3 regions of the Agathobacter sp. LCP21S3_B2 genome follow, and region 1 is predicted to be linked to each of the others. Evidence: predicted binding sites of a transcription regulator. Region 1 holds the regulator's gene; each other region holds the start of a gene.
What was found. Region 1 encodes Rex, which represses fermentation and respiration genes when NADH is low (regulators of the CRP and FNR family bind a similar motif). Its sites were predicted from a motif close to ATTGTTAANTANTTAACAAT; they were not measured.
Positions count from the first base shown of each region.

Region 1 (4,293 bases):
TCAGGGATGGTATACTTGCAGGAACATTTGCAAAGGGCGATGAGCTTAAGGAAAAGAATATCGGTGATGAGCTTGGAGTGAGCAGGACTCCAGTGAGGGAGGCACTGCGTCAGCTTGAGCTTGAGGGACTTGTGTCTATCATCCCCAATAAGGGAGCGTTCGTGGAGGGCGTTTCCACGGACGATATCAGGGATATATACGAGATAAGAGCTCTGCTTGAGGGACTTTGTGCCAGATGGGCTGCAACGAGGATATCGGATGAGCTCATGGCGGCCATGGATGAGAATATTTATCTCACAGAGTTTCACGAGAAAAAGGGCAATGCAAAGAAGCTTCTTGAGCTGGACAATAGGTTTCATGAGTTGCTGTATGAGGCCGGCGGAAGCAAGGAGCTTATGAGGGTATTAAAGGACTATCATGAGTATGTCGGCAGAGTGAGAAAGGTGACACTCGGCGAGACAAAAAGAGCTAAAAACTCCACTCACGAGCATAAACAGATATGCGAGGCAATTAAGAATCATGACGTACTGCTGGCAGAAAAATGCGCCAGAGAGCATATAAACAATTCAAAGAAAAATATGGAACACCTTGGTTGGGAAAACCTTATTAAGTAAAGGAGATTTAAGAATGAGCAAGATTACGATGACAACACCCCTTGTAGAGATGGACGGAGACGAGATGACCAGAATCCTCTGGCAGATGATAAAGGATGAGCTTTTAATACCTTTTATCGATTTAAAGACAGAGTATTATGATCTGGGCTTAGAGGAGCGAAATCGTACAGATGATCAGGTGACCGTTGAATCAGCAAAGGCAACCATGAAATACGGTGTCGCAGTAAAATGTGCGACAATCACACCAAACGCAGCCAGAATGACAGAATACAATTTAAAGGAGATGTGGAAGAGCCCTAACGGCACAATAAGAGCCATGCTTGACGGAACAGTGTTCAGAGCACCAATCGTTGTAAAGGGCATAGAGCCAAACGTAAAGACATGGGTTAAACCAATCACAATCGCTCGTCATGCATATGGTGATGTGTACAAGGCAACAGAGATGAAGGTAGCTGGTCCCGGAAAGGCTGAGCTTGTATTTACAGCAGAAGATGGAACCGAGACAAGAGAGCTAATCCATGAGTTTAAGGGAGCGGGAGTTATTCAGGGACAGCATAACTTAGACGATTCAATCGAGAGCTTTGCACATAGCTGCTTTAAGTATGCACTTGATACAAAGCAGGATTTATGGTTTGCCACAAAGGATACAATCTCAAAGAAGTATGACCATACCTTCAAGGATATCTTCCAGGAAATCTTTGATGCACAGTACAAGGATGCTTTTGAGAAGGCTGGAATTACATATTTCTACACACTTATTGATGATGCTGTTGCCAGAGTAATGAAATCTGAGGGTGGATTTATCTGGGCATGCAAGAACTATGACGGAGATGTAATGAGTGATATGATCTCATCTGCATTCGGCTCACTTGCCATGATGACATCAGTGCTTGTATCCCCTCACGGATACTATGAGTATGAGGCAGCGCACGGAACAGTACAGAGACACTATTACAAGCATTTAAAGGGTGAGGAGACATCAACAAACTCTGTAGCTACTATTTTTGCTTGGACAGGAGCTCTCAGAAAGAGAGGAGAGCTTGACAAGCTTCCTGCACTTTCTGAGTTTGCAGACAAGCTTGAGGCAGCCTGCATAAAGACTATTGAGAGCGGAAAGATGACAAAGGATCTCGCACTCATCACAACAATTGAGAATCCTACTGTTTTAAACAGCGAGGGCTTCATCAAGGCAATCAGGGAGGAGCTTGAGAAGACAATTTAATCTGAAACTTGGTTTTTACTTTAGATTATGATATAACCCGGGAATAATTATAAATTTTTTGAATGTTAAATTCTTAACACATTGACAGATGACCTTCAAAAAATTATAATTAGTCTTGGGTTTTTGTCTTTAAAATAGAAATGACATCCTGATGATTGGAGGAATAGGACTTGAGTAAAGAAATATCACAGGCGGTTATCAGACGACTGCCACGATACTATAGATATCTCGGAGAGCTTTTAGATGAGGGAGTGGAGCGTATTTCATCAAACGATCTGAGTCACAGAATGAAGGTTACAGCTTCGCAAATCAGACAGGATCTCAACAATTTCGGAGGCTTTGGACAGCAGGGATACGGATACAATGTTCAGTTCCTCTACGAGGAAATAGGAAAGATAATGGGACTTGACACTGAGCATAGAATAATTATCATCGGTGCAGGTAATCTGGGACAGGCGCTTGCCAATTATGTAAAGTTTGAAAAGCTTGGTTTTGTGATTACGGCCCTCTTTGATGTGAATCCTGATCTTTCAGGAAAGAGTGTGCGAGGCATTCCAATCCTTATGCTAAACGAGCTGGGAGAGTATTGCAGGACACACAGGGTGGATATTGCTGCGCTTACCATGCCAAAGTCAAAGGCTGATACCATTGCGTCAAAGCTTGTTGAACTGGGGATAAAGGCTATATGGAATTTCGCTCATGTGGACCTTGAAATACCTGACAAGGATGTGGTTGTGGAGAGTGTACATCTGTCTGACAGCCTTATGCAGCTCAGCTACAATATTGTAAAAAATTCCAAAAATAAATAGAGGGTGAGTTTTATGAATGATAAAAAAGATTTTGAGGCTGCATTAAAAGGAAAAAAGGTGCCTTTACTGGTTTTAGACCAGAAATGGCACAGGCTTTTTGCCATTCATGGTAAGACTGATGAAATATCAGCCACGGAAAAAGAACTGGATGAGCTGTTGAAGCTGCAGGGAAAGTACAATAATGAGCTCAAGGATTTGAAGAAGCTTAAGTCAAAGACCATGACAAATATTGTCGCCAACATGGGCGATGACGGAGATGAAAAGCGCGACAAGGATAAGCAGATTATAGATGAGATAAATGAGAAAGCCGACAATATCGAGGGAGAGCTTATTGAAATCCAAAAGAATATAAAAGCAGTTAATGACAGGCTGATGCTTTTGTCGATGGATTACTTCAGTGAAAAAATCGAGAAAAACAAACTGGAATCAAAAGAAATTGACGACTGGATTGCAAATATAAGAGTTGAGCTCAAAAAGAATGTAATCAGAAAACAGAACAGAGATATCAACAACAGGGAGATTTATTCATATCTTCATGATATTTTTGGCGCTGAGGTTTTGGATCTTTTTGATATTGAATATGACGATCCTATGGTCTTTAATGCCAATAATGCAAAGGCTGATAATGCAAACAATGAGAATAAGGGGAATTGATATTGGAATATATTGTTACAGGTAATGAAATGAAGCTTCTGGACGATACAACATCACAGGTCTTTTTGGTTCCTTCGGTGGTGCTGATGGAGCAGGCTGCGGCCGGTGTTGTCCGGGAGCTTGTTGCATGTTTTGATAAATCAAAGGAGTTTGCCGTGATATGCGGCAGAGGCAATAATGCAGGAGACGGTATCACGATAGCAAGACTTTTAAATCAGGCCGGATACAGATGCATGGTGTACTATGCTTTTGGCACAGATGAGGCAGGAAGCGAGCTCTTTGAGCTGCAGAAAAATATATACGCAAGGTATGGCTTCAAGGTGGTCTCTGATATTGAGAGTGTGTGTAAAAGTGACGTAATAATAGATGCACTGTTTGGCACAGGGCTTAAGCGAGCCATAGAAGGCTCTTTAGCAGATGTGATTTCAGCCGTTAACAAGGCAAATGCTTACAGGGTGGCGGTCGACGTGCCGTCGGGAGTGGATTCTGATAAAGGACATGTGATGGGATGCACTTTTAAAGCAGATTTCACATATACTTTTTCTTATAAAAAGACAGGCCTTCTCCTGTGGCCGGGCTGTGATTATTGCGGTCTGGTTAAGGTGGTGCCTATAGGCATAGATGACCACAGCTTTTGTGGTAATCTGCCATCAGTAAGGGCTCTTGATGAGTCTGATTTAAAGAAGCTTGATAACAGACCGGTACACTCCAACAAGGGAACTTTCGGAAAACTGTTAGTTATTGCAGGAAGCCGCAATATGGCAGGTGCGGCGGTGCTTTCGGCAAAGGCTGCATATAAAAGCGGAGCAGGGCTTGTGAAAATTATAACGCCGGAGTGCAACCGCTCAATAATCCAATGTGCTTTGCCGGAAGCACTGCTTTGTACTGATATCACGTCAGCTAAAGCACTTGAGACAGAGCTTGAGTGGGCAGATGCAGTGGTGATAGGTCCGGGTCTTTCAAAGTCTGATAATGCCAAAATGTTAGTTGAAAC
Region 1 is NZ_JBQKGQ010000001.1:33,130-37,422, forward strand. It holds gene ACTQ1L_RS00155 (GntR family transcriptional regulator) at 1-614, shown strand, start outside; gene ACTQ1L_RS00160 (NADP-dependent isocitrate dehydrogenase) at 628-1,836, shown strand; gene ACTQ1L_RS00165 (redox-sensing transcriptional repressor Rex) at 2,007-2,645, shown strand; gene ACTQ1L_RS00170 (hypothetical protein) at 2,658-3,299, shown strand; gene ACTQ1L_RS00175 (NAD(P)H-hydrate dehydratase) at 3,302-4,293, shown strand, end outside.

Region 2 (4,293 bases), on a different contig from region 1:
GAAACCTGATGATGAGAGCCGCTGAGATGTACTGTGCTATGATGCTTGCGATGGCTACTCCTATCACTCCCAGTCTGCATACTATTACAAAAAACAGGTTGAGCACTATATTGATAATTCCCGAGACACTCAGGTATATAAGAGGCCTCTTTGTATCTCCTACTGCGCTCAGCACACCGTTACCGAAATTATAAAGCGCAAGCGCCGGCGAACCGCACAGGTATATCATCAGATATGCTGTGGCACCGTCTATCAGCTCCGGCTTTGTATTCATCACTTCAAGCAGGGGCTTTGAAAAAGCCAGTCCTGCCACTAACAGTAAAAGTCCCGCTATAAAGCACAGAATGACTGATGTGTGGACGGTCTTATGCACCCTCTGATAGTCCTCTGCTCCCATGTGCAGTGCCGTGACAGCATTGACACCGCCTCCCATGCCAAGCAGTATGCCTGTTGTGAGTGTGATGATGATTGTCGTGGAACCGACTGAGCCGAGTGCTCTTGCACCCGCAAATTTCCCCACCACTGCTACATCCGTCATATTAAAAAATACCTGAAGCAGGTTTGAAAACATGAGCGGTATGGAGTAAATCAGTATCTTCCTTGCGAGTGGTCCGTTCACCATATCCAGTTCTTTGGTCTGTGCTGCTCTTGACATCATTTTTCCTCTTGTAAAGCTTAAATTATATTTCTATGACAATATATTTTCTCACGAAATAGTTACAAATACTTTCTTGTCATACTCCGATAAATCAAATATTAATTTATTATAGAAACATTTTATACTTTTTTCAAGACCTGTAAACATCTAAAAAGGGCAGAAAAAACCGGTGCTAAAACGCACCGGCTTTTATACCTTAAACCTTACATATTTACACTGCTGCACACAGCCTGATATCATGATGTCAGCCCCACGTCCAGACAGCGTCTGTATATCATAATTTAGAAATCTGTGAGGTTTGCAGCTCTCTTCTCAAGGAATGCTCCCATTCCCTCTTTCTTGTCGTTTGTATCATTTACAACACCGAAGAGGTTTGCTTCCATCTCAACAGCGTTCTTGATATCCATATCATATCCGTTGTTGATAGCAGCCTTAGCAACTGCTACTGCGTAGCTTCCCTTAGAGATGATCTTAGCAGCCATAGCTTTTGCTGTAGACATTAACTCTTCTTTAGCTACTACTTTATTAACGAGACCGATGCGGTATGCTTCAGCAGCGTCAACGTTGTCGCATGTGAAGATCATTTCCTTAGCACGTCCCATTCCTACTAAACGAGCAAGTCTCTGTGTACCACCGAATCCAGGAATGATTCCAAGTCCTGTCTCTGGCTGTCCGAAAATTGCGTTTTCAGAAGCGATTCTGATATCACATGCCATAGCGATCTCGCATCCACCACCGAGTGCGAATCCGTTAACAGCTGCGATTGTAACCTGACGCATATTCATAAGCTTGAAGAATGGCTCAGAAGCCTTGATTCCGAATGCTCTTGCCTGTGGTGCTGTGAAGTTAACCATCTCAGCGATATCAGCTCCTGCTACGAATGACTTGAACTCGTTACCCTTCTTGTCAGGACCACCTGTTAAGATAACAACCTTAACATCATCTCTTGCCTCGATCTCTGTTAATGCTACGTTTAACTCATCAAGAGTCTCACTGTTTAATGCATTAAGAGCAGCCGGTCTTGAAATTGCAAGTACAGCAATCTGATCTGCTACGTCAAGTGTTAAATTTTTGAACTCGCTCATTGTATAAATCCTCCTTAAAAATCCATATGTATGTTCTACATTTATACCAAAATACTACCACTTTGATAAATTTTTGTCAATGTCTGTAAGACTATTTCCGACCTTATTTTCCAATTTTATTTCATATCTAATTATACAGCAGAAAACGGCTCACTTTATGTGAACCGCTCCCTGCATTGGCTTATTTATGAGTAGTTATACCTCTTACCGGTGTTGGATTGATATCATAAAACAATACTATCTCATTGTTTTCTTTGATTTCTTTCTTGATGCTCCGAGGAGTCCTGCTCCTGCTGCACATCCTGCAACCCAGATAAGGATATTTCTGTTGTCTCCGGTCTTTGTAGCCTTTTTCGTTGTTGTGTTCTTCTTGACCGTGTTTGGCTTAGCCTGTGGCTGTGATGGCTGTGTAGAAGGTGTTGTTACCTGTCCACCGTTGCTTCCACCATTATTGTCTTTGTTATCGCCCTGATTTCCACCATTGTTGTCGTTATTATCATCGCTGTCGTTCTGGTTTCCACCATTTATTGCAGGCTCACCGATTGCTGTGTCTGTTACGATAAGTCCGTACTCAGCATCCTGATCAGATAATGCAAGCTGATCGTCTGTGAGTTTTACAGCGCGGATACCATCAAAGTAAATAGTTGATGTGATATCTGTTGCACCATTTTCAGGTATTGAATTACACCAGATTGCAAACTTTGTGATATTTGAAGGATCAAGTGTTCCACCCTGTTTACCCTTAAATTTGCTGAATGGTATTGAAACATATTTAGCTTCTGTTCCCTTTACAAAATCTGTAAGGTATGCTTCAAACTCTTCTCCTGAGCCATCTGTTACCTGTACTACAAGCTTCTGTCCCTGTCCGTCAGGTTTAACCCACATCTGGAGTGCATTGTAATCAGAAAAATCTTTGTTCGTAAGGCTTGATTTGATATTTCCTGTCCAGACCTCTGAGCCTTTTGTCTTTAATGTGTAAGTAAATGCTCCACCATATGTTCCATCAGCTTTGTTATCTTTATTCAACTTAAATGATGAAGAACATCCTGCTGCTGAGTTCTGTGTATATGCTGCCTCAAGCAATCCGTTACTTCCTGAATAATAATCGAAATCCTCAAATACATTTGCAGGTGCCACATCTTTTTTCTTACCTATACTTAAGTTCTTGATAGTAGAGATTTCTGTTCCATCAGCCACCACCGTAATTGTAGCAACATCTGTCTTTCCGAGTTTCTCCATATCAGCTGCTGTAAGTGTTGCTGTGTACTGGGTTGATCCTGCCACAGATGCTGTAGTATCAAGGCTCTGTGCTGCAACTGCTGCTTTCTGTGCTTTTCCGTCTAAAGTGATAGATTTGTCTGTTGCTGTATCCTTTACTATAAAGCTTACTTTGCCGGCATTCTTTACATATGCGCTGAGTGTTGTATCCTCTGTCAGCTCATCCATATCAAACGGCTCTGTGATATAACCATATGTATTGTCATATGTATTTGCCTTTGCTGCTGTTGCTAATGTATCAATATTGTTATAGAAATTAGTTCCATTTCCAAATATTGAGTTGCCATCATTGTAGTAATCGATAAACTCATTGATCATCTCCTGACCATATGTATCATCATACTTATATGGTACATAGAAGTTTGTATCGCTGAAGTTTGCCCATACGAGGTAATATGGCATATCATTCTTCTTAGCAACATCATTTACCTTCTGATACCAGTTATATCCTGATTTTGCCTCTGCAACAGGATTTCCTTTTACCATAAGTCCATCACTTGAGCCGTCTGCTCTTGTAACACGCACTCCACACTCAGAAATGCCTGCGATCTTGCCATGATCCTCTGCGATCTTTGATACTACCTTACATGTGCTGTCAAGATTCTCAAAGTATGATTCATCTGCATCCTGTCCATAAGTATAGTCTGCATAGTAATCGAAACCTAATACATCTACATACTCATCTCCCGGATATCTGCTCATGAACTCATCCTCTGATGAGATTGGTCCACATGGAGAGTATACATAGAGCATATTGTGTACACCTTTGCTCTCTAAGTAATCTCTTGTATATCTGTAAAGACTCTTGTAGCTCTCCTCTGAGTTTGTTGATCCCCACCAGAACCATGAACCTGTGTTCTCATGTAAAGGTCTGAACATTACAGGGATATCAGCCTTTGCTAACTGATTAGCATAATCTGCAATTATATCGAGGTACGCATTGTATACCTCATTATTTTCTCCCCCCGGAAGAATTGTCTTTAATGAGTCATTGCTGAGATCCTTTGACTCGCTGAAATCACATTTATAGAAATCATATGTTCCATCATCATTCTTCTTTATCTTATCATTTGTAAAGTTTGGCATATGAGCTGATAAGCTGACGATAGCACCGTTGTCCGCAGCTGTCTTGCTTGAAGCTACAGCTTTTTCTAATGCATCTTTAGCATTCTCTCCGCCACCCTCTGATCCTGTAAGTGAAAGTGTATCTATTCCGAATACACCACTGACAGATCCTGTCACATCATGTACATCTCCAAGATTATCTCTTGC
Region 2 is NZ_JBQKGQ010000004.1:113,506-117,798, reverse strand. It holds gene ACTQ1L_RS04310 (MATE family efflux transporter) at 1-658, opposite strand, end outside; gene ACTQ1L_RS04305 (enoyl-CoA hydratase-related protein) at 940-1,743, opposite strand; gene ACTQ1L_RS04300 (glycosyl hydrolase) at 1,981-4,293, opposite strand, start outside.
Region 2: ACTQ1L_RS04305 (enoyl-CoA hydratase-related protein) is a predicted target of Rex. The motif match lies at 1,805-1,824, and genes of this name have one in related genera.

Region 3 (4,293 bases), on a different contig from region 1:
ACCTCTGTCTCGTCAGTCTCCTGTGCAAGAGGTTTAACTTCTGTCTCTGCGAACTGTTTGAAAAGGTCGCGAGCCATCTCATGTTTCTGATCTAAAGTGAAATCCATGATTTATTCTCCTTGAAATTTATATTTTGTTTTAATCTCATTTACATTGCGTCTACAGGTGTCTTTGTGCGGTCTGCGTTGTAAACGTAGAATCCCTTGCCGCTCTTGCATCCAAGGTTTCCGCCTCTTACCATCTTGCGAAGGAGTGGGCATGCACGATACTTGCTGTCACCTGTCTCATTGTAAAGAACGTCCATGATTGCAAGGCAGATATCAAGTCCAATGAAATCTCCAAGCTCTAATGGTCCCATTGGATGGTTAGCACCAAGCTTCATAGCTGCATCGATTCCGGCGATATCTGAAACACCCTCCATCTTGATGAAAGCAGCCTCGTTGATCATTGGGATAAGGATACGGTTTACTACGAAACCGGCAGCCTCGTTAACCTGTACAGGTGTCTTGCCGATCTCCTCTGCAATCTTCTTAATTGCATCAACTGTCTCAACAGGTGTGTTAACTCCTGCGATAACCTCTACTAACTTCATACGGTCAGCAGGGTTGAAGAAGTGCATACCGATTAATGGACGTGTAAGTCCGTTTCCAATCTCTGTGATTGAAAGTGATGATGTATTTGAAGCGAAAATACACTCTGGCTTAGCAATCTTGTCTAACTCAGCGAATGTAGTTTTCTTAACCTGCATATCCTCGAAAGCAGCCTCAACGATGAGGTCACAATCCTTGCAGAGATCTTCTTTTAAACCAGGAGTGATGCTTGCAAGAATGCTGTCAACCTTCTCCTGTGTCATTTTCTCTTTTGCTACAAGTCTTGCATATCCTTTTGCAATCTTGTCTTTTCCGCCTTCAGCCCACTCCTGCTTAATATCGCAGAGTGCTACCTCGTATCCATCTACCTGTGCGAATGCTTTTGCGATTCCCTGGCCCATTGTACCAGCACCGATAACTCCAACCTTCATTTTAATTCCTCCTAAAATATATTATGGTGCAAAAGCTTTAAGTGCTAAGCCTCTGCAGCATAACTTAATCATATATATATACTGATGTAAATAAACTAATTCACACTACAAGGGGATGCACCTGCATCCCCTCATATATCTATTGGCAAAGAAAATTAGTACTTCTCAACGATAGTAGAACATCCCATTCCACCACCGATACAAAGTGTTGCAAGACCTCTGTTAGATCCTCTCTTCTGCATCTCATGTAATAATGTAACAAGGATACGACAGCCTGAAGCTCCAACAGGATGTCCGAGTGCGATAGCACCACCGTTTACATTTACCTTGCTCATATCGAAACCAAGATCTCTTGCTACAGCGATTGACTGTGCAGCAAATGCCTCGTTTGCCTCGATAAGATCGAAATCATCAATTGAAAGACCTGTCTTTGCAAGAACCTTCTTTGTAGAAGCTACCGGTCCAACACCCATGATCTCAGGCTCAACTCCGCCAAGTGCTCCTGCTACCCATGTAGCTAATGGCTTAACACCGAGCTCCTTAGCTTTCTCTTCGCTCATTACAACTACTGCTGCAGCACCATCATTGATTCCTGATGCGTTACCGGCTGTAATAAGTCCGCCCTCTTTACCTGAGCAGCAACGAAGCTTAGAAAGAGACTCTGCTGTTGTTCCGGCACGAGGTCCCTCGTCCTTTGTGAACTCAACGATTTCTTTCTTAACCTTAACAGGTACAGGAACGATCTCATCATCGAACTTACCTGCTGCGATAGCTGCCTCACACTTCTGCTGTGAGTTTGCTGAGAACTCATCAAGCTCTTCACGAGTGATGCCGTATTTATCACATACATTCTCAGCTGTGATCATCATATGATAGTGGTTGAATGCATCTGTAAGAGCATCGTTAACCATTGTATCGATGATTGTTGCATTGTTCATTCTGTATCCGAAACGTGCCTTTGTCATAGCGTAAGGAGCCATTGACATGTTCTCCATACCACCTGCAACAACGATATCAGCCTCACCGGCCTTGATCATTGTAGCAGCGTCGTTTACACACTTAAGACCTGATCCACAAACAACATTGATTGTGATAGCCGGAACCTCGATTGGAAGTCCTGCCTTGATAGAAGCCTGACGAGCTACGTTCTGTCCCTGAGCTGCCTGGATAACACAACCCATCTTAACCTCGTCAACCATCTCAGGAGCAACACCTGCACGGTTTAAAGCCTCCTTAATTACGATTGCACCTAAATCTGCGGCTGGAGTATTGCTTAATGCTCCGCCCATTTTGCCGATTGCTGTACGGCAAGCACTTGCGATTACAACTTTCTTTGCCATTATATTATCTCCTTTAAATTGTATTGCACATCCGTGCTGTTAATTTTTTAACAAAGTTATTATACTACAAATTTATGTAAAAATCAATTGGTTTTGTTAATAATTTGTCAAAATTCTATTAAAATTTGCATATTTTTCACGCGTATTACTTATACTATTCCGTCAGATTAACAAAAGCCGATGCTATTATAACCTGCGGCATGCATACAGGCATAACGCATCATATTTTTCATTTTATAAAAAATCCCCGGGCAGCATATCCGCTATACTGTCCGGGGATAAAATATATTCTATATATTTTTAAAGATTCTTAACTGTTGCAATGTCAACCGGTGTCTTCTTGTCAGAAGCAGTCTCTAATGCATGTGCAAGTGCATTCGCTGTATCCATGGCTGTGATACAGTAAACACCTGTCTCGATTGCATTTCTTCTGATAAGGAAGCCGTCTCTTGTCTTGTCTCCGTTACCCTGTGTAGGTGTATCGATTACAAGGTCTATCTTGTGTCCGAGGATAAGATCCATGACGTTTGGAGACTCCTGTGATATCTTGTTTACACGAAGAGCATTTACTCCGTGCTCCTGTAAGTACTTTGCAGTACTTCTTGTAGCATAAATCTTGTATCCAAGCTTCTCAAAACGCTTTGCAACACCTACTGCCTCAGGCTTGTCGGCATCCTTTACAGTCATAATCATCTGCTTATACTTAGGAAGCTCGACTCCCGCACCCTCAAATGCCTTGTAAAGCGCACCATTGAAGGTCTTGTCGATTCCAAGACACTCTCCTGTTGACTTCATCTCAGGTCCGAGTGAAATCTCAGCGCCACGCAGCTTCTCGAATGAGAATACCGGCATCTTGATTGCAGTGTAATCGGCTGTCGGAGCAAGTCCAGGTGTGTAGCCCATGCCCTTTATTGTCTCACCCATGATGATTCTTGCTGCGAGGTCTACAATCGGAATACCTGTAACCTTGCTGATGTATGGTACTGTTCTTGAAGAACGTGGGTTTACCTCGATAACATAGATGTTGTCATCCATATCGATAAACTGGATATTAATCATACCAACAACATGGAGTGCCTGTGCAAGTCTCTTTGTATACTCAACCAGAGTCTCTTTTGCTTTTTCTGAGATAGTATGTGCAGGGTAAACTGAGATAGAGTCTCCTGAGTGTACTCCTGTACGCTCGATGTGCTCCATGATGCCAGGAATCAGGATATCTGTACCGTCACAGATTGCATCAACCTCAATTTCCTTACCCATAAGGTACTTATCTACAAGGATTGGATGATCCTGTGTGATTGTGTTGATGATGCCGATAAACTCTTCGATTTCATCATCATTCCATGCAATCTTCATACCCTGTCCGCCAAGCACGTATGAAGGACGGACAAGTACAGGGTAACCGATCTCGTTTGCTACCTTCTTTGCCTCCTCAGCTGTAAATACTGTACCACCTGCTGCTCTTGGGATGCCTGTCTTCTGAAGAATCTCGTCGAAGAGCTCTCTGTCCTCGGCTGCGTCTACATCCTCTGCCTTTGTTCCAAGTATCTTGACACCCATCTTCATAAGTGCCTCTGTAAGCTTGATGGCGGTCTGTCCACCGAACTGTACAACAGCTCCGTCAGGCTTTTCAATATTAACGATGCTCTCAACATCCTCTGCTGTGAGTGGCTCAAAATAAAGCTTGTCAGCAATATCAAAGTCAGTTGAAACGGTCTCAGGGTTGTTGTTTACGATGATTGTCTCCCAGCCTTCCTTGGCAAACGCCCATGTACAGTGAACTGAACAGTAATCAAACTCAACACCCTGTCCGATACGGATAGGTCCTGAACCAAGTACAAGCACCTTTTTCTGTGGATTTGTCTCTACCGCCTCATTCTCGCTGCCGAATACTGAGTAGTAGTATGGTGTCTCTGCTTCAAACTCTGCGGC
Region 3 is NZ_JBQKGQ010000008.1:124,415-128,707, reverse strand. It holds gene ACTQ1L_RS07695 (acyl-CoA dehydrogenase) at 1-107, opposite strand, end outside; gene ACTQ1L_RS07690 (3-hydroxyacyl-CoA dehydrogenase family protein) at 149-1,021, opposite strand; gene ACTQ1L_RS07685 (acetyl-CoA C-acetyltransferase) at 1,177-2,361, opposite strand; gene carB (carbamoyl-phosphate synthase large subunit) at 2,662-4,293, opposite strand, start outside.
Region 3: ACTQ1L_RS07685 (acetyl-CoA C-acetyltransferase) is a predicted target of Rex. The motif match lies at 2,454-2,473, and genes of this name have one in related genera.